3 regions of the Allofournierella sp. genome follow, and region 2 is predicted to be linked to each of the others. Evidence: predicted binding sites of a transcription regulator. Region 2 holds the regulator's gene; each other region holds the start of a gene.
What was found. Region 2 encodes HrcA, which represses chaperone genes, less so after heat shock. Its sites were predicted from a motif close to TGTTAGCACTCNNNNNNNNNGAGTGCTAACA; they were not measured.
Positions count from the first base shown of each region.

Region 1: the regulator HrcA is predicted to act here: its motif matches at 4,695-4,725, upstream of groES (co-chaperone GroES).
Region 3: the regulator HrcA is predicted to act here: its motif matches at 999-1,029, upstream of htpG (molecular chaperone HtpG).

Region 1 covers NZ_JAGHKE010000049.1:26,924-34,463, forward strand. The annotation lists gene alaS (alanine--tRNA ligase) at 1-453, opposite strand, end outside; gene J7G73_RS07585 (penicillin-binding protein 2) at 807-2,483, opposite strand; gene groL (chaperonin GroEL) at 2,653-4,284, opposite strand; gene groES (co-chaperone GroES) at 4,359-4,646, opposite strand; gene J7G73_RS07600 (diacylglycerol kinase family protein) at 4,966-5,934, opposite strand; gene J7G73_RS07605 (DUF421 domain-containing protein) at 6,106-6,657, shown strand; gene J7G73_RS07610 (NADH peroxidase) at 6,650-7,189, opposite strand; gene J7G73_RS07615 (Gx transporter family protein) at 7,331-7,540, opposite strand, start outside.
Region 2 covers NZ_JAGHKE010000006.1:24,391-31,930, reverse strand. The annotation lists gene J7G73_RS01525 (ABC transporter ATP-binding protein) at 1-625, shown strand, start outside; gene J7G73_RS01520 (stage V sporulation T C-terminal domain-containing protein) at 754-1,296, shown strand; gene hrcA (heat-inducible transcriptional repressor HrcA) at 1,503-2,531, shown strand; gene J7G73_RS01510 (nucleotide exchange factor GrpE) at 2,528-3,133, shown strand; gene dnaK (molecular chaperone DnaK) at 3,220-5,049, shown strand; gene dnaJ (molecular chaperone DnaJ) at 5,175-6,362, shown strand; gene J7G73_RS01495 (helix-turn-helix transcriptional regulator) at 6,535-6,849, shown strand; gene J7G73_RS01490 (sporulation initiation factor Spo0A) at 6,984-7,214, shown strand; gene J7G73_RS01485 (HAMP domain-containing sensor histidine kinase) at 7,290-7,540, opposite strand, start outside.
Region 3 covers NZ_JAGHKE010000003.1:72,350-79,889, reverse strand. The annotation lists partial or broken gene J7G73_RS00970 (ABC transporter ATP-binding protein) at 1-298, shown strand, start outside; gene J7G73_RS00965 (ABC-2 transporter permease) at 295-951, shown strand; gene htpG (molecular chaperone HtpG) at 1,074-2,996, shown strand; gene J7G73_RS00955 (pyrimidine-nucleoside phosphorylase) at 3,308-4,630, opposite strand; gene J7G73_RS00950 (ABC transporter permease) at 4,649-5,593, opposite strand; gene J7G73_RS00945 (ABC transporter permease) at 5,597-6,664, opposite strand; gene J7G73_RS00940 (ABC transporter ATP-binding protein) at 6,657-7,540, opposite strand, start outside.

The sequences.
Region 1 (7,540 bases), on a different contig from region 2:
GCGAACCATGTGGTCCTCAGCAATGCCGATGTCCTTGGTCCAGATGTCCCAGGCCTCGTCGTCGTCCTCGTAAACCGAGATGTACAGCAGCTCAGCGGGGATCTCCAGAACCTTGGTCAGGAACTCCCAGGCCCAGGCAGTGGCTTCCTTCTTGAAGTAATCCTGGAAGCTGAAGTTGCCCAGCATCTCGAAGTAGGTGCCGTGACGGGCAGTGATGCCCACGCGCTCGATATCCGGGGTACGGATGCACTTCTGGCAGGTGGTCACCCGATGACGGGGAGGCTCCTCCTGACCCAGGAACCACTTCTTCATGGGGGCCATGCCGCTGTTGATCAGCAGCAGGCTGTTGTCGTTCTTCGGTACCAGGGGGAAGCTGTCCAGCCGCAGGTGGCCCTTGCTCTCGAAAAACGAAAGATACTTTTCACGCAGTTCATTCAAACCGGTCCATTGCATCGTTCATAACTCCTCTACATGTGTTGTGTACAAAACGTCTGATCAGATAATTGCTCGATCGCCGGAGAAAAAAGAATAGCCCTCGCCCCCAAACAGGGACGAAGGCTATAAAACTCTCCGTGGTACCACCCAGATTGTGGCTTCGATGCTTCGAAACCACCGCTTTTCGCGCGTTAACGCCGCGTTACGCCCAATTCATCACCGGGGGCTCAAGGGTGGCATGGGGCGGGAGTATAAGCAGAGATCTTGCACCGAATGATCTCCTCTCTGTGGCTATCTGCCCGCCATTGGCCCTATCACAGCCATTATCATAATCATTTACTTTACAAGTATAGCGCGTGCCGTACCGCTTGTCAACTGTCGGCGGTGGATTTTGCCTGTTCTTCTTTCAGCTGCTCCTGCTGTTCAAAGATCTGTGCACGGGTCTCCTCGCTTTGCAGCCAGAACAATCCATCGCATACCTGGGCAAAAATGGCAGCGGAGCTTGTTTCCGGTTCCGGCGTGCCGTCCTGCAGTACCACGATGGTATACAGTGGGTCCTCTGCCGGATAAAAACCCGCAAACCAATAGTTCATCTCTTCCCTGCCCTCTTCATCGAACACGGCAGTTTGGGCGGTTCCGGTTTTGCCAGCGGCTGTGCCGTTTTGCGGGGCAGCCTGTGCACCGATGCCCTCATTCACCACTCCGGCCAGCATGTCGCACAGTGTTTCGGCGGTGGATGTGCTCACCACCTGACGGGTATCCGGCTGATACAGCTGGCGGACCATCTCGCCGGTGGTCTCATCGATCACCGCTTCCAGAAAGCTGGGGCTGCGGTAGACTCCGTCGGCCGCAAGAGCATTGTAGGCAGCGGCCAGTTGGACCGGCGCGGCCATCAGCTGGCCCTGGCCGAAGCTGAAGTTTGCCAGCTGGCCCAGATCTTCCAACGTTTCCTCCTCTGGCACCACTCCCTCGGCGCTTTTCAGCCCACCTGCCAGATAGACCGTCTGCCCGAAGCCGAATTGCCGGGCCAGTTCTGCCACGCGGCTGCCGCCCAGCTGCATACCCAGATCAATGAAAAAGCAGTTGCAGCTTTTTTCCAGTGCTCCGCGGATGTTCATCAGCCCGTGGGCTCGGTCCAGGGCACAGTGGTAGTCGTGATCGCTGATGGTAATCACACCCTCGCACTCCATGCTGTACCAGCCGATGCCCCGCTCCAGTGCAGCGGCAGCCAGGATCGGCTTGAACACAGACCCCACATTGTATTGGCATAGTACCCGATTCAAAAACGGCGAGTTCTCGTTTTGCAGACTGGCCTGAATGTTCTCCGGGTCGAATTCCGGCATGCTTACACTGGCACGGACCTTTGCGGTGGCCACATCCAGGACCAATATACAGCCGGTACTCATGGATGTTTGAGCAATGGCCTCGCACACCCGTTGGGTGGCGGTATCCAGGGTAAGCATCACCCCCTGCCCTTCCTCCTGTTGCTCTAGCAGTTGGGGTTCGCTGCCTGCAAGCAATGAACCCTGTGCTGTGGTCACACACTGCACCTCGCGGGCGGACCGGCCACTGGTGAGCAACTCGTCAAACGCCTGCTCCAGACCAGCCACGCCGCTGCCATCCCCATTTAAATAACCGATCAGGTGCTCCGCTAGGGGCAGCGGGCAATAGCGGTTGGGTACGGAATAGGTATAGATTCCCTGATCGGTAAGATCCCGGTCCACCTGAACCAGAAAAGGAGCCAGTGCATTTCGTTTTTCATAGAGATAGGCCTGTTCGCTGTAGGGGACGTATTGAAACAGTTCCGCGTAGCTGCTCTCTCCCGGGATGGACAATGCATAATACTGCTGCCCGTACCCGGTCAAAGGCGTTCCGTTGCAGTCATATAAGTTGCCCCGGCTGTTTTCCAGCGTGAGCGTGGTCACTGTTTGCGCCTGTGCCGTCCGGGCGTACTCCCGGTTTTGCGCCAGCAGATATAGCCTGCCCATTACTACGGAAAAAGCCAGGAGCATTGCACCAAACAGTGCAGCAAGACGTTTCTGCGTCATTCTCTCCACCTCCGCTTTCAGTTTGGGCAGATGAATCGGAGTTCATTCCGTGGAGCACCGAAAAACACCGAACCGGGCCCGCTCGGCAGAAAGCTGCTTTACGCAAAAAGGCCTGCATGCGCATTGCATGCAGGCCTTTGCTGTTTGGGTTATGGGGTTATGGTATGGCTTAGTACATGCCGCCCATACCGCCCATGTCGGGAGCGGGCGCAGCAGCAGGCTGCTCGGGCTCGTCGGCAACCAGGCTCTCAGTGGTCAGAACCATGGAAGCAACGCTGGCGGCGTTCTCCAGAGCGGAACGGGTCACCTTGGTGGGATCAACGATGCCGGCCTCGATCATGTCGCAGTACTGCTCCTTCTGAGCATCGAAGCCGTAGTTGGACTTGCCGGAGCTCAGGATCTTGTCGATGATGACGCTGCCCTCCAGACCGGCGTTCTGAGCGATCTGGCGCAGAGGAGCTTCCAAAGCCTTCAGAACGATGCGGGCACCGGTGCGCTCGTCGCCTTCCAGCTCGTCGCATACCTTCTGCACAGCGGGGATGGCGTTGATGGCAGCAGTGCCGCCGCCGGCCACGATGCCCTCTTCCACAGCAGCCTTGGTGGCGTTCAGAGCGTCCTCAATGCGCAGCTTCTTGTCCTTCATTTCCACTTCGGTGGCAGCGCCCACGCGGATCACGGCAACACCGCCGGCCAGCTTGGCCAGACGCTCCTGCAGTTTCTCGCGGTCGAAATCGCTGGTGGAGCTTTCCATCTGGGCACGGATCTGGTTCACGCGCTCCTTGATCAGCTCCTTGGCACCGGCGCCATCCACGATGGTGGTGTTCTCCTTGGTCACCTTGACCTGACGGGCACGGCCCAGCATGTCAACGGTGGTCTCCTTCAGGTCGTAGCCCAGCTCTTCGCTGATGACCTGGCCGCCGGTCAGGATGGCGATATCCTGCAGCATCTCCTTGCGGCGATCGCCGAAGCCAGGAGCCTTAACGGCCACGCAGGTGAAGGTGCCGCGCAGACGGTTCACGATCAGGGTGGACAGAGCCTCGCCCTCAATATCCTCAGCGATGATGACCAGCTTTTTGCCGCTCTGTACGATCTGCTCCAGCAGGGGCAGCAGGTCCTGGATCACGCTGATCTTCTTGTCGGTGATCAGGATGTAGGCGTCATCGATCACGGCCTCCATCTTCTCGGTGTCGGTCACCATGTAGGGGGTGATGTAGCCACGGTCGAACTGCATGCCTTCCACGACCTCGGAGTAGGTCTCGGCGGTCTTGCTCTCTTCGATGGTGATCACGCCATCAGCAGTTACCTTCTCCATAGCCTCGGCGATCAGCTCGCCAACGGTGGCGTCATCAGCGGAAACGGTGGCAACACGGGCGATGTCCTTGGAGCCGTTTACCTTCTGGCTGTTGGCAGCAAAAGCGGAAACAGCAGCCTTCACAGCCTTCTGCATGCCGCGCTTTACATCCATAGGGTTGGCGCCGGCAGCAACGTTCTTCATGCCCTCGTGTACCAGAGCCTGGGCCAGAACGGTGGCGGTGGTGGTGCCGTCGCCAGCGATGTCGTTGGTCTTGGTGGCAACTTCACGAACCAGCTGAGCACCCATGTTCTCGAACACGTCCTTCAGCTCGATCTCCTTGGCGATGGTTACACCGTCATTGGTGATCACGGGGCTGCCGAACTTCTTGCCCAGCACCACGTTGCGGCCCTTGGGACCCATGGTGATGCGGACGGTGTCAGCCAGGGTATCAATACCAGCGGAAAGGGCCTTGCGGGCAGCCTCGCCATGCAGAATTTGTTTTGCCATAATGAATCTCTCCTTTTATTGCGGGATGCGCAGCGCGCATTCGATCAGTCAGTTTTGAAAACGGAGGATGGAAATTACTCCTCCACGATGGCCAAGATGTCGCTCTGGCGCACGATGGTGCATTCCTCGCCGTCCACCTTCACCTCGGTGCCGGAGTACTTGCTGGTGAGGACCTTATCGCCTACCTTGACGATCATCTCCACTTCCTTGCCGTCTACCATGCCGCCGGGGCCAACTGCCAGCACCTCGGCCACCTGGGGCTTTTCCTTGGCGGAACCGGCCAGGATGATGCCGCTCTTGGTGGTTTCTTCGGCTTCAACGGTCTTGATCACAACGCGATCTGCAAGAGGCTTGATTTTCATGGAAGATATCCTCCTATTCAAAAATAAATTTAATGATAACAAAAATTTGTTTAGCACTCATTCTACCTGAGTGCTAATGTATATTTTAGTCGCTCTTCCCGGAAAAATCAAGTGGATAAATAAAAAATTTTTTGTGAACAAACCATGATTTTACCTGCTTGATCTCTTTGTTCTGCGTTCTGCAAGCTTTTTCGGCACACTTCCTTTTCTTTGTTAGCAATATCGACATCTGCTTTGCTGCTTGGTTTTGCTTTTTGTTTCGCACAAAGAAAAGGCTGCGGGCCGAAATCCTCTGATTCCTTCCCACTGCCTTTTTCATTTAATTATGGGCAGCATCTCTGCGCAGCGCGGGCAGCTCCGCATTCAGTACGGAACGCGGCAGCACGATTTGTACCGCGGCAGGCAGCACATGGGCCTGCAGGCTGGTATACGGGGCACATTCCCCGTCCCTTGTCACGACGATGGGATTGCCATCCAGGGTGTCCAGCTGCAGGCGACGCACTTTTCTTGCCAGTATAATATCGCGGTAGGCCGGAGCGACCTGGTCACCCTGCATGTGCAGGCCTTTCTGGTAGTCGCCGATCAGGCGGGCAATCTGCAGCCGACCGATCTTTCGCACCAGAACCAGGTCCAGCAGGCCATCGTTCATGCAGGCCTGCGGCGCAGCCCAAAAGCCGCCTCCATAGGTGGAGCCGTTGCAGAGAGCCAGCATCAAGAAGTCGCCGGTAATGGTCTCGTCATCCGCGCAGATTCGCAGCCGGTGACCCAGAGGCCCGCTGACCGCCTGCAATATGGAGAGTTTATAAGCCATGGAGCCACCGCACAGAGGAATCCGTCGGAACTTCGGGATTCCGTAGGCAACCTGGGCGTCCAGACCGGCAGAGCAGATGGCGGCTGCCAGACCCTGATCAGTCTCGATCAGATCCATGGTAACCGCTTCGCCCTGAATCAGGTTTTCCAGATCCAGAAACGACGCGCTGCCCCCGAAATTGCGCACAAAGTCGTTGCCGCTGCCGCAGGGAACGCAAGCCACCAGGGCATTTTTATAACCGTAAGCACCCCGCAGTACCTCATTTAGAGTCCCATCGCCTCCGCAAGCATACAGACGAACAGACTCCCCTGATTCTGCCTGCTGCCGTGCCAGCTCCACTCCATGACCAGGCCGCTCAGTCAGAAGGATCTCGTACTCCACTCCTTGCCGAGCTGCCGCCTGAATGATCTTGGGAACCAGCACTCCGCTGGCGTCCGCTTTGCCGGAAACGGGATTTACAATAAAAACATGCCGCAACGGCTATGCCCTCCTGTCAGCGCGCTGCCGCGCACTTTGATATGATGGACCTATTATACATAATTCAGCCAGATTCGCCAAGCCTTGCTTTTCATGAATAAATCACAGAGGATTTGTTCATCCTTACAACAGGATACCGCGGCCGCCTTGCCGCAAGAAAGGCCGGATATTATGCAGATCTATAGCGAAGTTGGAAAAATCGCCATCACAAGCCTGGTTTCCATCGTAGTCTTGTTTGGCCTGTGCAAGCTGGTGGGGCAGCGTCAGATTGGCCAGATGAGTCTGTTTGATTACGTAACCAGCATCACCATCGGGTCCATTGCCGCGGAGCTGGCCACCGATCTGGAGGCCTGGTGGCAGCCGCTAACCGCCACGGTGGTTTACGGAATTGCTGCTCTGTGCATTGATTGGTTCACCTGCAAATCCATCGCCCTGCGTCGCTTTTTCAATGGACGTCCGGTGGTGCTTTATCAAAACGGGAGGCTTTATCCCAAAAACCTGCTGCGTGCCCGACTGGATCTGAACGAGTTTTTGAGCCAATGCCGAGTGGCCGGTTATTTTGACCTGAACCAGCTGGAATCCGCCGTTCTGGAAACCAACGGGCAGATCAGCTTCCTTCCCTCCTCACAATTTCGTCCAGTCACGCCGTCGGATCTTCAGCTTTCTCCGCAGCCGGAAGGGCTTTGGGTGTATTCGGTCAGTAACCGGGAACCAATTACTTGAAGTAACGGTTCAGCAGGCCCTGCATGCCGCGGCCGTGACGAGCCTCGTCCTTAGCCATCTCGTGAACGGTGTCGTGGATAGCATCCAGGCCCAGCTCCTTAGCCTTCTTGGCCAGGTCCATCTTGCCGGAGCAAGCGCCGCACTCAGCGTCAACACGCATCTGCAGGTTCTTCTGGGTACTGTCGGTCAGAACCTCGCCCAGCAGCTCAGCGAACTTGGCAGCATGCTCAGCCTCTTCGAAAGCGTAGCGCTTCCAGGCCTCAGCGATCTCGGGGTAACCCTCGCGATCAGCAACGCGGCTCATAGCCAGGTACATGCCAACCTCGCTGCACTCACCGTTGAAGTTCATGCGCAGGCCCTCGATGATCTCCTCGGGAACGCCCTCCTTGGCAATGCCAACCACGTGCTCGGTCACGTAGGTGTTCTCGGTCTTCTCAACGAACTTATCCTTGGGAGCCTTGCAAACGGGGCAGAAATCGGGAGCAGCGCCCTCGGCGATGTAACCACATACGGTGCAAACAAACTTGGACATAGTATTCATCCTCCAATATTTTAAATTTCAGCTCATTGACTCAGAAGCGGCTCGTAAATAGGAACCGTTCTTTGTTATAGCTAAAGTATAGCATCAAAGTATAGTTTCGTCAAGCACTATTTTCAGATTATTTTGAAAAAATTACAATTTCTTAATATTAAAGCCCATCCGGCCCAGTGCAGGCAGCAAAGCAGACAGACTGGAGCTGGTCACAAGCCCCATGGCAAGGCCGGAAACGATGAGCACTGGGGCGTAGGTCAGGGCCAATGTGCTGCTGAGCACAATGCTGGCACCGATGAGCTGCCCGATGTTGTGGGCCAGAGCTCCGCAGACCGAAAGAATAAAATAGGT
Region 2 (7,540 bases):
GGGCCCCTCCGGCGGCGGCAAGACGACCCTGTGCAACCTGATCCCCCGCTTCTACGACGTGACTGGCGGCCGCATTCTGATCGACGATCAGGATGTGCGCAGCGTGACCCTGAAAAGCCTGCGCAGCGCCATCGGCGTGGTGCAGCAGGATGTGTACCTGTTCAGCGGCAGCGTGTATGAGAACATCGCCTACGGCAAGGTGGGCGCCAGCCGGGAAGAGGTGATCGCCGCCGCCAAGCTGGCCGGGGCGCACGAGTTCATCACCCAGCTGAAAAACGGCTACGACACCTACGTGGGCGAGCGGGGCGTGAAGCTGTCCGGCGGGCAGAAGCAGCGCATCTCCATCGCCCGGGTGTTCCTGAAGAACCCGCCCATTCTGATCCTGGACGAGGCCACCAGCGCGCTGGACAATGAGAGCGAGGTGCTGGTGGGCAAGAGCCTGGAGCAGCTGGCCAAGGGCCGCACCACCCTGACCATCGCCCACCGGCTGACCACCATCCAGCACGCGGACCGCATCCTGGTGCTGGGCGCCGAGGGCATCGAGGAAGAGGGCACCCACGAGACCCTGCTGGCAAAGCAGGGCGTGTACTACCGGCTGTGGAACGGCCTGGTGGGCGCGGAATAAACCTGATTTTATGAGAAGGCCCCGGGCGGCAGCACGCCGCCCGGGGCCTTTTTTCGTTCGGCGTGCATAAACTGGAAATTCTGGCAGATACTACGAATTACAATACCAATCCAAAGAAGGAGTCTGCCATGAAAGCAACAGGAATCGTGAGACGCATCGACGATCTGGGCCGGGTGGTCATTCCCAAGGAGATCCGCCGCACCCAGCGCATCCGGGAGGGCGACCCGCTGGAGATCTTCACCACCGGCGCGGGGGAGGTCATCTTCAAAAAATATTCCCCCATGGGCGAGCTGGCGGGCTTTGCCGCCCAGTATGCCGAGGTGCTGAACCGGTCGCTGAATCTGACCGCTCTGGTCTGTGACCGGGACAGCATCATTGCCGCCGCGGGCGGGTCCAAGCGGGACTATCAGGAGCGGGGCGTGAGCATCCCGCTGGAGCGCATCATGGACCGGCGCAAGCCCTTCTGGCACAGCGGCAAAGCCGAGGAGTGCGTCTTCCCCTGCGAGGGGTCGGACAAGCACATCCTGGGCGCCTGCCCGCTGCTGGCCGGGGGCGATGTGGCGGGCGCTGTGATCCTGCTCTCGGCCGACAAGAGCGCCCGCCCCGGCGAATCGGAGCAGGCCGCTTTGCAGATCGCCGCGTCCTTCCTGGCAAAGCAGGTGGAGGACTGAAGCGCCAACCTTCCGGCTCCCACGGCCAGCACCGGCCGCGGGAGCCTTTGTTTTTCCCGCCCCAGCGGGAGATTGTGAACAAAGCATGAAACTTTTAAAATTTTCGCGCACCCCCTTGACAGCTGTATAAAATGGAGTAAAATAGACTTAGCACTCGGGAACATAGAGTGCTAAACGAGAGACGAAAGAGGTGAGGACCTGTGCCGATGGATGATCGAAAGCAGCGTGTGCTGGAAGCGATCGTTGCTCTGTATACCCAGGGCGGCGAACCGGTGGGCTCGGGTCTTCTGAGCCAGTATCTGGATATGGCGGTCTCCAGCGCGACCTTACGCAACGAGATGGCCGCCCTTACCAAGCTGGGCCTGCTGGAGCAGCCCCACACCAGCGCGGGCCGGGTGCCCAGCGCCAAGGGTTACCGGTATTATCTGGATCATCTGATGCAGCCCAAGGCGGGCCTTACCCCCCGCCAGAAGGCCCAGATCGACCAGGTGTTCGCCCGGCTGGACTACGAGCCGGATAAGCTGGCAGAGGGCGCGGCCAAGGCGCTGGCGGAGCACACCGGCTACACGGTGGCCGCCACCACCCCCCGGTCCGATGATCTGCGCATCGCCCATTTCGAGGTGGTGCAGGTGGGCCGGTATTCCGCAGCGGTGCTGGGCGTGACCAGCGCGGGCGGAGTACGCACCCGGGTGGCCCGGCTGGAGACCTGCTTTTCCCGGCAGGACGCGCAGCTGGTTGCCATGGCGCTGAACCGCGGGCTGGCCTTTGTGGCCCCGGCGGATCTGAGCGCTCAGCGGCTGGCGGCTGTGACCGCCAGCATGGGCGAGCGTGGCCCGGCTCTGTACCCGGTGGTGCAGGCCGCCGCGGCGCTGCTGAGTGAAGCCGCCAAGGCGCGCACCTATCTGGAGGGCCAGCAGTATCTGCTGCGCTGGCCCCAGCTGGAAAGCTGCCTGCCCGGCGTACTGGAGCTGTTCGCCGATCAGGAAAAGGCGGGCCGGTTCATCACCCCGCCCACCGGCCGCACCTCGGTGCTGCTGGGGGAGGATATGGAAAACCCCATGCCCGGCCTTTGCGTGATGGGCAAGCGGTATCTGGCAGGCGGCGGGCTCACGGGAGCCATTGCGCTGCTGGGCCCGGTACGGATGCCCTTTGAACAGCTGATTCCCATTTTGGAATATTATGCCTTGAAGCTCGGCGAATGCATGGCCGGCAAGGCGCAGGAGGACAATATATGAGCGAAGAGATGAAGAACCCCGCCCAGCAGCCCGAAGAGCAGCCCGCGGAGGAGACCAAAGCCGAGACCGGCGCCGCTCCGGAGGAGAACGCCGAGCAGGAGCCCAAGAAGCACGGCAAGGAAAAGAAAAAGGACCTGGCCGCTGAGCTGGAGGCCGCAAAGGCCCAGGCGCAGGCCGCCGAGACCGCACTGAATGCCGCAAAGGACCAGCTGCTGCGCACCGCCGCCGAGTATGAGAACTTCCGCAAGCGGTCCGCCCGCGAGCAGGACGCCGCCTTCAACAACGGCGTGGGCTTCGCGGTGAGCCAGATCCTGGCGATTCTGGACACCCTGGACATGGCGGCCAACGCCCCCACCACCGACGAGAACTACAAAAAGGGCGTGCTGATGACGCTGGACAAAGCGGCCGCCGCCTTCAAGGTGCTCAAGGTGGAGGAGATCCCCGCACTGGGCCTTCCCTTTGACCCGGAGGTGCACAGCGCCGTGATGCAGCAGCCCGCGGCCGAAGGCCAGGAGAGCGGCACCGTGGTGCAGGTCTTCCAGAAGGGCTACAAGCTGGGCGACAAGGTCGTCCGCCATGCCACCGTTGTGGTGGCTGAATAAGGCAAAAAGCCGAAACGGCTTTTTTATAAAACACTTTTAAAACCATCAACTTCATTTTGACTTGATTCAAAGGAGAGGAATAGATTATGAGCAAGATCATTGGTATTGACCTGGGTACCACCAACAGCTGTGTATCCGTTATCGAGGGCGGCGAGCCCGTTGTAATCGCCAACGCCGAGGGCGCCCGCACCACCCCCAGTGTGGTGGGCTTCACCAAGACCGGCGAGCGTCTGGTTGGCCAGGTTGCCAAGCGCCAGGCCATCACCAACCCCGAGCGCACCGTGAGCTCCATCAAGCGCCACATGGGCACCGACTACAAGGTTTCCATCGACGGCAAGGACTACAATCCCCAGCAGATCAGCGCCATGATCCTGGCCAAGCTGAAGGCGGATGCCGAGGCTTACCTGGGCGAGACCGTTTCCGAGGCCGTCATCACCGTGCCCGCTTACTTCAACGACAGCCAGCGTCAGGCCACTAAGGACGCCGGCACCATCGCGGGCCTGAACGTGCGCCGCATCATCAACGAGCCCACCGCCGCGGCTCTGGCCTACGGCGCTGACAAGGACAACGACCAGAAGATCATGGTCTACGACCTGGGCGGCGGTACCTTCGACGTGTCCATCATCGAGATGGGCGACGGCGTGACCGAGGTTCTGGCCACCAACGGTGATACCCACCTGGGCGGCGACGACTTCGACCAGCGCATCATCGACTGGATGGCCGACGAGTTCCAGAAGGAGAACGGCATCGACCTGCGCAGCGACAAGATGGCTGCCCAGCGCCTGAAGGAAGCCGCTGAGAAGGCCAAGATCGAGCTGTCCGGCGTGCCCAGCACCGCCATCAACCTGCCCTTCATCACCGCCGACGCCACCGGTCCCAAGCACCTGGACATGACCCTGACCCGCGCCCAGTTCGACAAGATGACTGCCGATCTGGTGGAGCGCACCATGGTTCCCGTGCGCAAGGCCATGCAGGACGCCGGCCTGCGTGCTTCCGACCTGGCAAAGGTTCTGCTGGTGGGCGGTTCTACCCGTATCCCCGCCGTGCAGGAGGCCGTTAAGAAGGAGATGGGCTGCGAGCCCTTCAAGGGCATCAACCCCGACGAGTGCGTTGCCATCGGCGCTGCCATCCAGGGCGGCGTGCTGAACAAGGAGGTCGGCGGCATCCTGCTGCTGGACGTTACTCCTCTGAGCCTGGGCATCGAAACCCTGGGCGGCGTCTGCACCAAGATCATCGAGCGCAACACCACCATCCCCACCAAGAAGAGCCAGATCTTCTCCACCGCCGCCGACAACCAGCCCAGCGTTGAGGTCAACGTGCTGCAGGGCGAGCGTGAGATGGCTGCCGACAACAAGAGCCTGGGCATGTTCAAGCTGGACGGCATCCCCGCCGCTCCCCGTGGCGTGCCTCAGATCGAGGTTACCTTCGACATCGACGCCAACGGCATCGTGCACGTAAGCGCCAAGGATCTGGGCAGCGGCAAGGAGCAGAGCATCACCATCACCGCTTCCACCAACATGAGCAAGGACGACATCGACAAGGCCGTGCGTGAGGCCGAGCAGTTCGCCGCTGAGGACAAGAAGAAGCGCGAGGAGATCGACACCCGTAACGGCGCCGATCAGCTGGTGTTCCAGACCGAGAAGACCCTGAACGAGCTGGGCGACAAGGTGGACGCTGCCAAGAAGGCAGAAGTCGAGAGCAAGCTGGCCGAGCTGAAGGAAGCCCTGAAGGGCACCGACATCGAGGCCATCAAGGCCAAGCAGGAGGCTGTGCAGAAGGCCTTCTACGCCATCAGCGAGGAGCTGTACAAGAACGCGCAGGCCGCTCAGGGCGCTCAGCCCGGCGCGGACGCCGGCGCTGCCAATAACGGCAAGCCCGACGACGGCGTGGTTGACGCGGACTTCAAAGAAGTATAAAATAATATACTCAGCCGCCCCGGCCCAGGCTGGGGCGGCGATTTCTGGTTTTGCTGATTCAGGCAACACCGCACCAGTGATTTTACATGAGGGGCCCGCCCGGCGGGCTTTTAGGTGAGAAATTTATGGCAGACAAACGCGATTATTACGAGGTCCTTGGCGTTGCGAAGAACGCCAGCGACGATGAATTGAAAAAAGCGTACCGCAAGCAGGCCAAAAAGTATCACCCGGACCTGAACCCGGGCGACAAGGAGGCCGAGGCCAAGTTCAAGGAAGTGAACGAGGCCTACGAGGTTCTGGGCGACAAGGAAAAGCGCGCCCGGTATGACCAGTTCGGCTTTGCAGGCGTGGACCCCAGCTACGGCGCAGGCGCAGGCGGCGCGGGCGGCTTCAACGGCGGCTTCGGCGGTTTTGGCGGCGGCTTCGGCGGCGTGGACCTGGGCGACATCTTCGGCGATATCTTCGGCGGTGGCTTTGGCGGCGGCTTCGGCGGTGCCCGGGCCAACCCCAACGCCCCCCGCAAGGGTGCAGATGTGCGGGTGAGCCTGGTGCTCAGCTTCATGGAGGCTGTGCACGGCTGCACCAAGACCATCACCATCAACAAGCAGGATACCTGCCCCGAATGCGGCGGCAGCGGCGCGGCCAAGGGCACCAGCCCCGAGACCTGCCCGGACTGCCACGGCACCGGCTATGTGAAGCGGAACATCCGCATGGGCGGCATGGTCATGCAGCAGCAGCAGCCCTGTTCCCGCTGCGGCGGCAAGGGCAAGATCGTGAGCAGCCCCTGCGGCCACTGCCACGGCACCGGTAAGGTGGGCGCGAAGAAGACCCTGGAGGTCAAGATCCCCGCGGGCATCAACGACGACCAGAGCATTGCACTGCGCGGTCAGGGCGATGCGGGCGTGAACGGCGGCCCCGCCGGTGACGTGATCGTGATCGTGACCGTGCGGCCCGACCCCATGTTCGAGCGGGACGGCTACGATGTATGGGTCAACGTGCCCATTACCTTCAGCCAGGCGGTGCTGGGCGCCTCTGTGGTGGTTCCCACCGTGGACGGCAAGGTGGAATACACCGTGCCCGAAGGCACCCAGAGCGGCACCACCTTCCGGCTGCGGGGCAAGGGCATCCAGTATCTGGGTGGCCGCGGCCGTGGCGACCAGTACGTGAAGGTGAACGTGGAGATCCCCAAAAAGCTGAACAAGGCCCAGCGCGAGGCGCTGAAAGCCTTTGAGGAGACCCTCAAGGACGAAAACTACGAGCAGCGCAAGGGCTTCTTCAAGAATCTGAAGGACCTGTTCGACAAGAACAAGTAAACACATAAGCGCAAAGCGCCCGTTCCGGGAAATTTCCGGAACGGGCGCTTTTTTTGTTTTGCTCGGTTGCTCTTTAGAACGACTGTTTGGTTTTTGGATTCTGTAAGACAAAGTGCTGTCACCGTATACTATCTTTAGAGTAATATCACGGTCTAAAGAAGGAGGCGGGAAAATGGATGCCAGGGCAGTCGGGCAGCGAATCAGAGCTGCGAGAGAAAAGAAGGGCCTGACCCAGGAAGAGCTTGCCGCCCTTGTGGACATCAGCCCCACCCATGTGAGCGTGATCGAGCGGGGAACCAAGATTCCCCGGATGGATACTTTTGTGGCCATCGCCAATGTGCTGGAGGTCTCGGCGGACAGCCTGCTGGTGGATGTGGTGGACCGGGCGGCGGAAGGCGCGGCTTCGGAGCTTTCCCGCCTGCTGGAGGAGCTGCCCCGGGAGGAGAAGGCACGGGTGCTGAAGGTAGTAGCGGCCATGATCGAATGATGAAAGATGGAAAAGCGGAATGCTTTTCCATCTTTTTTTGTTTCGTCGACAAAGCAGGTGTGATTTCGACATCAAAAGAATTATATACTTGTGCTAAAGAACAAGGGATGTTTCAAAAGATGGAGGAATGTAAAATGAAACAATTTGAAAAAATCCTGGAGAAAATTGCCCGGGAAAACGGCACCACGCCGGAGTGTGTGCGGGATCAGATGCAGCGGGCCATCGATCAGGCCTATGACCATCCCGCCGATGGGGCTGCACCGCTGTGGACGGGGCTGGGCTTCCGGGATGAGCGCCCCACCCCGGAGGAGCTGGTGCTGCAGCTGGCCATCCTGCTGCAGAAAAACACCACGCCCGCCGGATAAACAAAACCGCCCACCCGTGCCCGGGGTTTCCGGGTGCGGGGGGCGGTTTGCGTTATGGGAAACGGGGAAGGGCGGTCAGTCCTGATCCTTTGCCTCGAACCAGAAGCAGGAGCCCTCGCCCAGGGTGCTGTTCACGCCGAAGCGGAAGCCGTGGCTCTGAAAGATCGCCTTGGTGATGGAAAGCCCCAGACCGGTGCCCACCTTGCCCGCGTCGCTGCGGCTGCGGTAGTAGCGGTCGAAGATGTAGGGCAGGTCCTCCTTGGCGATGCCCGCGCCGTGGTCGGCAACCTCCACCCGCACGGTGCCCTTTTCCGGGGCGGTCACCC
Region 3 (7,540 bases), on a different contig from region 2:
CATCACCAGCGATCTGGAAAAGGTGGCGGATTCCATCGCCTATCTGCACAAGGGGCGGCTGCTGTTCCAGATGGACCGGGACGAGCTGCTGGAAAAATACGGCATTCTGCGCTGCAGCCCGGAGCAGCTGGAGGCGCTGGACAGCCGGATCAAGGTGGCCACCCGCAAGACGGACTTCACCTGTGAGACGCTGGTCAGCGACGCGGCCGCCGCCCGCCGGGCTCTGCCGGATGCGGTGATCGACCGAGCCAGCATCGAGGACATCATGCAGTTTTATACCGGGAGGGATGCACAATGATCGGCCTGCTGAAAAAAGACTTCTTCATTCTCTGGCATGCGTACCACAAAAACCTTGCCCTGGTCCTGGTGCTTTACAGCGCTATGGCTCTGGCGATGGACTTCACTTTCATGGTGTTTTTCTTCGCCTGGATCTCCGGCTTCTACATTCTGAGCGGTTTGACCATCGACAACTATTCCAAATGGGACCTGTACGCCGCCAGCCTGCCGGTAAGCAAGCGGCAGCTCGTGGGTGCCAAGTTCATCCTCATCACCCTTGCGCTGCTCATCAGCTTTGCCATCGGCACACTGCTGTGCGGTCTGCTGGCTTTGCTGAAGGGCGAACCTTTGATGGAAAACCTGCTTAGCCTGCTTGCGGTTTCCTTTGTCTGCCTTGCCTACTTCGGCATTTCGCTGGTGCTTTCCTACAAATACGGCGTGGAAAAGGCCCGCACCGCAGTGCTGCTGGTTGCGGCGGCGCTGTTCGGCTGCGTGATGGTACTGGGCAAACTGGATCTGCTGCAGGATATGACACTGCCTCCCCTGCTGCAAACGCTGTTTCTGGGGGATCTGGCCGTCTGGGGCTGGGCTGTGGTGATGCCGGTGGGCTGCGTCGCGGTATACCTGATTTGTTGGGCCCTTGCCACCCGCATCTACAGCCGCAAGGAGTTTTAAACTTTTTGTGAACCCTCTTGCAGTTTTCTTCAAAAAGGTGTATATTAGATTAGCACTCAATCATAACGAGTGCTAATCTTTTTTGTTTTACAATAACTTTTCATAAAAGGGAGCGTTCAATCATGGCTGTGAAAGAATTTAAGGCCGAAAGCAAAAAGCTGCTGGATATGATGATCCATTCCATCTACTCCAACAAGGAGATCTTCCTGCGCGAATTGATCTCCAACGCCAGCGACGCCATCGACAAGCTCTATTTCAAGAGCCTGACCGACCACGCCGTTACCACCAAAAAAGAGGATTATCAGATCCTGCTGGAGCTGGACAAGGCAAACCGCACCCTGACCCTGACCGATAACGGCATCGGCATGACCAAGGAAGAGCTGGAGGAAAACCTGGGCACCATCGCCCGCAGCGGCAGCCTGGACTTCAAGAAGGACAACAAAGCCGAGGACATCGACATTATCGGTCAGTTCGGCGTGGGCTTCTATTCCGCCTTCATGGTGGCCAGCCGGGTCACCGTGATCAGCCGCGCCTTCGGCAGCGACACCGCCTGGCAGTGGGAGAGCACCGGTGCTGAGGGCTACACCATCACCGAGGCCGACAAGGAAGACGTGGGCACCAAGATCATCATGGTGATCAAGGAGAATGCCGAGAACGAGAACTACGACGAGTTCCTGGACGAATACAACCTGGTGCACATCGTGAAGAAGTACAGCGACTATGTGCGCTACCCCATCCGCATGGAGCGGGAGAAGACCCGCGCCAAGGAGCGCCCCGCCGATGCCGGTGAGGATTACAAGACCGAATACGAGACCTACACTGAACTGGAGACCCTGAACAGCATGGTTCCCCTGTGGAAGCGCAGCAAGAGCGACGTGACCGACGAGGAGTACAACCAGTTCTACAAGGATAAGTTCTACGACTTCACAGATCCCGCCCGGGTGATCGTGAGCCGCACCGAAGGCACTGCCACCTATAACGCTCTGCTCTTCATCCCCGGCCATGCTCCCTTCAACTACTACAGCCGAGACTACGAGAAGGGTCTGCAGCTGTACGCCTCCGGCGTGCTGATCATGGACAAATGCGCCGACCTGCTGCCCGACCACTTCAGCTTCGTGAAAGGCATTGTGGACAGCCAGGACCTGAGCCTGAACATCAGCCGTGAGATGCTGCAGAAAGACGGCCAGCTCAAGCTGATCCGCAACAGCCTGGAAAAGAAGATCAAGAACGAGCTGAACGCCATGAAGAACAACGACCGTGAGAAGTACGACGAGTTCTTCAAAAGCTTCGGCCGTCAGCTGAAGTTTGGCTGCTACGAGGGCTACGGCGCCAACAGCGACCTGCTGAAGGATCTGCTTCTCTTCCACAGCGCCAAGGAAAACAAGCTGATCAGCCTGCAGGAATATGTGGACAAGATGCCTGAGGAGCAGAAGTACATCTACTACGCTGCCGGCGATTCCACCGAGCGTCTGGCCAAGCTGCCCGCCGCTGAGCTGGTGCTGGACAAGGGCTATGACCTTCTGCTGCTCACCGAGGATGTGGATGAATTCTGCCTGCAGATGCTGCGTCACTACGGCGAGAAAGACAAGGAGAAGGAGTTCAAGAACATTTCCAGCGGCGATCTGGGGCTGGAATCCGAAGAGGAGAAGAAGGCCGCCGAGGAGGCCAGCGAGGCCAACAAAGACCTGTTCGAGGCCATGAAGACCTCACTGGACGGCAAGGTCACTGCGGTGCGCCTGTCCACCCGTCTGAAGAGCCACCCGGTCTGCATCGCCAGCGAAGGCCCCCTGAGCCTGGAGATGGAGAAGGTTCTGAGCTCCATGCCCAACAGCGGCGACATGCCCGCTCCCAAGAGCGAGAAGGTGCTGGAGCTGAACGCTTCTCATCCTGTGTTCGAAACTCTGAAGACCCTGCAGGCAAACGGCGAAACCGAAAAGCTGGGCAAGTACGCGAACATCCTGTACAATCAGGCCCTGCTCATCGAGGGTATGCCCATCGAGGACCCCGTGGCCTATGCGCAGGCTGTGTGTGAGCTGCTGAAGTAATTCCGGCTCCCCTGCCCCGATCTCCCCAAAAGCAAACAGAACAAAACCGCCCGATATCGTCAGTCACGCTGATGATATCGGGCGGTTTTTTAATTCCATTTTGTTGATTTCAATTCATATATTTCTATTAGTTTATAGAATACGCGCTTTTTCTGCCCGCACGCATAAAGAACAACTCTCTACTGTTCTTTTGGGGCACAGTTTGCTGATGCTTCCAAACTCCCCCATGTCTGACCGGCTTACAGTCATTTTTGCGATAATAAAAAGACCCGGTGGAAAACCGGGTCTTTTTATTACGTTTCGTATAAGGCTTAGAACCGCTCCACGCCTTCCTCAGTCACACGGGCCATAACCAGTGCGGGCACCGGCTCCGGCTCGGGACCGAAGGTGAGGGCTGCGCGGAACATCTCTTCCGCTGCATCAAACTTTTCTTCCTGATCCGCATACAGGGTGGCCAGGCATTCGCCCGCCTCCACCTTGTCACCGGTCTTTTTGTGCAGCACAATGCCTGCCGCAAAGTCGATGACATCCTCTTTGGTGATGCGGCCCGCGCCCAGGCCGACGCTGGCGTTGCCCACCATTTCGGTGTTCATCCGTACCAGATAGCCGCTCTCAGCTGCCAGCAGCGGCCGGCTGAACTTCGCCTTCTGGAACTTGTCCGGGTCGTCCAGCACCGACACATCGCCGCCCTGGGCAGCAAACATCTGCTTGAGCTTCTCGTAGGCCGCGCCGCTGGCAACAGCCTCTTCCGCCATGCGGCGGCAGTCCTCCAGCGAGCCCTTGCCCGCCAGATACAGCATGTTGGCAGCCAGCTGGTAGCACACCTCGGTCAGGTCTGCCGGACCGTGGCCCTTGAGCACCTCCACCGACTCGATGACCTCCAGGCTGTTGCCGATGTTGTGGCCCAGCGGGGTATCCATATCGGTGATGAGAGCAGCCACCTTGCGGCCGTTGTGCTGACCGATGCTCACCATGGCCTTTGCCAGCTCGATGGAATCGTCCAGTGTCTTCATAAAGGCACCGTTGCCGGTTTTCACATCCAGCAGGATGCAGTCAGACCCGGCGGCCAGCTTCTTGCTCATAATGGAGGAGGCAATCAGCGGTACACAGCCGATGGTGGCGGTCACATCCCGCAGGGCGTACATCTTTTTGTCCGCCGGGGCCAGGTTACCGCTCTGACCGATCACGCTGATGCCGATCTCATTCACCTGGGCGAAAAAGCGCTCCCGACCCACGGCGGTCTGGGTTCCGGGCACGGCTTCCATCTTATCCACCGTGCCGCCGGTGTGGCCCAGTCCACGGCCGCTCATCTTGGCGATCTTCACCCCGCAGGCAGCCACGATGGGCGCGATGACCAGGGTGGTCTTATCGCCCACACCGCCGGTGGAGTGTTTATCGGCCTTGATGCCGGAGATAGCGGAAAGATCCACCATGTCGCCGGAATGAGCCATCACATCGGTGAGCTGAGCAGTCTCCTTTTCGGTCATGCCTCGCAGATAGATGGCCATGAGCAGGGCGCTCATCTGGTAATCCGGCACCTGGCCGTTTACGAACCCCATCACCGCAAATTCCAGCTCTTCGCGGCTCAACACGCCGCCATCGCGCTTTTTCGCGATAATATCAAACATACGCATAGGGCCGCAGCCTCCTTGTTATTTTGCTTTCACGTAGGGCTTGCCGTTGGCAGAAGGCACATGAGCCTTACCCACGAACAGAATCAGCACAACCACGGTGACCACATAGGGAATCATGGAAATCAGCTGAGCGGATACCATCGCGTTGCTGCCCACGACCACGCGGATGCCGGAGCACATGCCAAACAGCAGGCAGGCAATCATAGCACCCTGAGGACGGAACTTACCGAAGATAACGGCAGCGATGGCAATGAAGCCCTGGCCCACGATGGAGGTGGGACGGAACTGGTTCATGGTGGCCATGGTCACACAGGCGCCGCCCAGACCGGCCAGGAAGCCAGAGATGCAAACAGCGGAGAAGCGCATGCGGATCACGTTGATGCCCAGAGTATCACAGGTCTCGGGATGCTCGCCACAGGCACGCAGGCGCAGACCGTAGCGGGTCTTGTAGAACACAAACCACACGATGACCAGCACGATGAACACCAGATAGGTGGTGGCATAGGTGGAGAACACATTCTTCATAAAGTTGTTCCACACGCCGCCGCCGGTGAAGGCATCGGCAAACAGGGTGGGAATCTTGCTGGTGGAGTCCAGAGGCGCCGTATCGGAAGAATTGAACAGCGCTTTCGCCATCAGCACCGCCACACCGGGAGCCAGGAAGTTGATGGCAGTACCGGAAATGGTCTGGTCTGCGTTCAGCTTCACAGTGGCCAGCGCATGCAGCGCGCCGAACAGCATACCCGCCAGGCCGCCGCAGATAAAGGACAGCCAGGGATTGCCGGTGTAATGGCCGGTGGCCGCGCCCACAAAGGCACCGATGGTCATCATGCCCTCGATACCGATGTTCACCACGCCGCTCAGCTCAGAGAAGCAGGAGCCCATAGCCGCGAACAGCAGCGGAGGGGTGAACAGCAGGGTGGCGTAAATGATAATGCCAAGGTTGTTTACGATCAGATCCATTGCTCAGGCCTCCCCCTTCTTGTTGTTCTTGCGTTTTTTCACAAAGCGGAACACATGGGAGATGGCGATGAAGAACACGACCGTACCCATGATGATGTTGATCACCTCAGACGGGGCACCGATCAGGTTCAGCTTGGAGCCGCCATACTTCAGCGCACCGTAGAACAGGCCGGCAAAGAACACGCCAATGGGATTGGAAGCGCCGATCAGCGCCACACTGATGCCCTGGAAGCCGAAGCTTTCCTGAGCGGTGAAAATGCTGATACGGCTGCCCATGCCCAGCAGCTGGATCGCGCCGCCCATGCCGGCCAGCGCGCCGGAAATGGCCATGGCGATGTAAATGGATTTATTCACGCTGATGCCGCCATATTCCGCAGCCGAGCGGTTGAAGCCCACCGCCTTCAGCTGATAGCCCAGGGTGGTCTTTTCGATGATCACATAAACCAGAATCACAGCCAGCACAGCCAGCAGGATACCCCAGTTGGAAGCAGGGCACAGAGCGTCCAGCCAGGCCTGAGGGAACAGAATGCGGGCCGCATCCTGCACATTCTTGGTTGCCTCGGCATTGCCCTCGTTGTGGATCATGGGCAGATCCGCAATGTAGTTGGACAGATAGAAGGCGATCCAGTTGAACATGATCATGCTGAGCACCTCATTGATGCCCCACTTGACCTTCAGGAACGCCACGATCAGGCCCCAGACCGCGCCCACAGCCAGTGCCGCGATAAAGCACAGGGGAACCAGAATGATCGCCGGTGCGGGCACCAGAATGCCCACCACACAGGCCGCCATGGAGCCCATGACGAACTGACCTTCGGCACCGATGTTGAACACGCCGGTGCGGAACGAGAACGCCACCGCCAGACCGGTGAAGATCAGCGGGGTGGCATATACAACGCTGTAGGCCATGTTGCGCACGCTGCCGAACACGCCGTCAAACAGCTTGGCATAGGCCTCAACAGGGCTGATGCCCATGGGCAGCAGGAACAGTGCGCCCACCACAAAGCCCAGCAAGATCGAGAACAAAGTCACCAGGAACTTGCTGTTCAGGAATTTTTCCAGTTTATTCATCCGCCTTACCTCCTGCCATCCACAGGCCAAGGGTATTTTCGTCCGCATCTTTGCCGGGCAGACTGCCGTTGATCCGCCCGTCAAAGATCACGTCGATCTCGTCTGAAAGGCTGATGATCTCATCCAGCTCAAAGGATACCAGCAGCACGGCCTTGCCCTTGTTGCGCTGCTCCACGATGTATTTGTGCACATACTCAATGGCGCCCACGTCCAGACCGCGGGTGGGGTTCACCGCGATCAGCAGGTCCTTGTTGTTGGTGACCTCGCGGGCGATGATGACCTTCTGCTGGTTACCGCCGGACAGAGTGCCGGCAGGCTTGTTCAGACAGTCGCGGGGGCGAATGTCAAACTTTTCAATGGCCTCCTGGGTAAAGCTGTTCACCGCATCCATCTTACGAATGCCGTGGCTGGAGTATTTGTCCTCCGCAAAGTTCTGCAGAACCATGTTGTCAGCCACACTGAACTCCAGCACCAGACCATGCTTCTGCCGGTCCGCAGGAATGCTGGATACGCCATGCTCGAAGCCGTAGCGGGGCGGTTTGTTGAAGATGTCGGTGCCGTTCACAGTGATGGAGCCCTTGGTGGCCTTACGCAGACCGGTGATGCATTCCACCAGCTCGGTCTGGCCGTTGCCGTCGATGCCCGCAAGGCCCAGGATCTGGCCCTTGCGCACCTGCAGGTTCAGGCCGCGCAGGATCTCCACGCCACGGTAATCCACCGCGTGCAGGTCCTTCACATCCAGAACCACATCGCCGGGCTCCTGCTCCTGCTTGTCCACCTTGAAGTTCACGTTGCGGCCCACCATCATGCTGGCCAGGTCGTCCTCGCTCACCTTGTCCACTTCCACGGTATTGATGTACTTACCCATGCGGATGA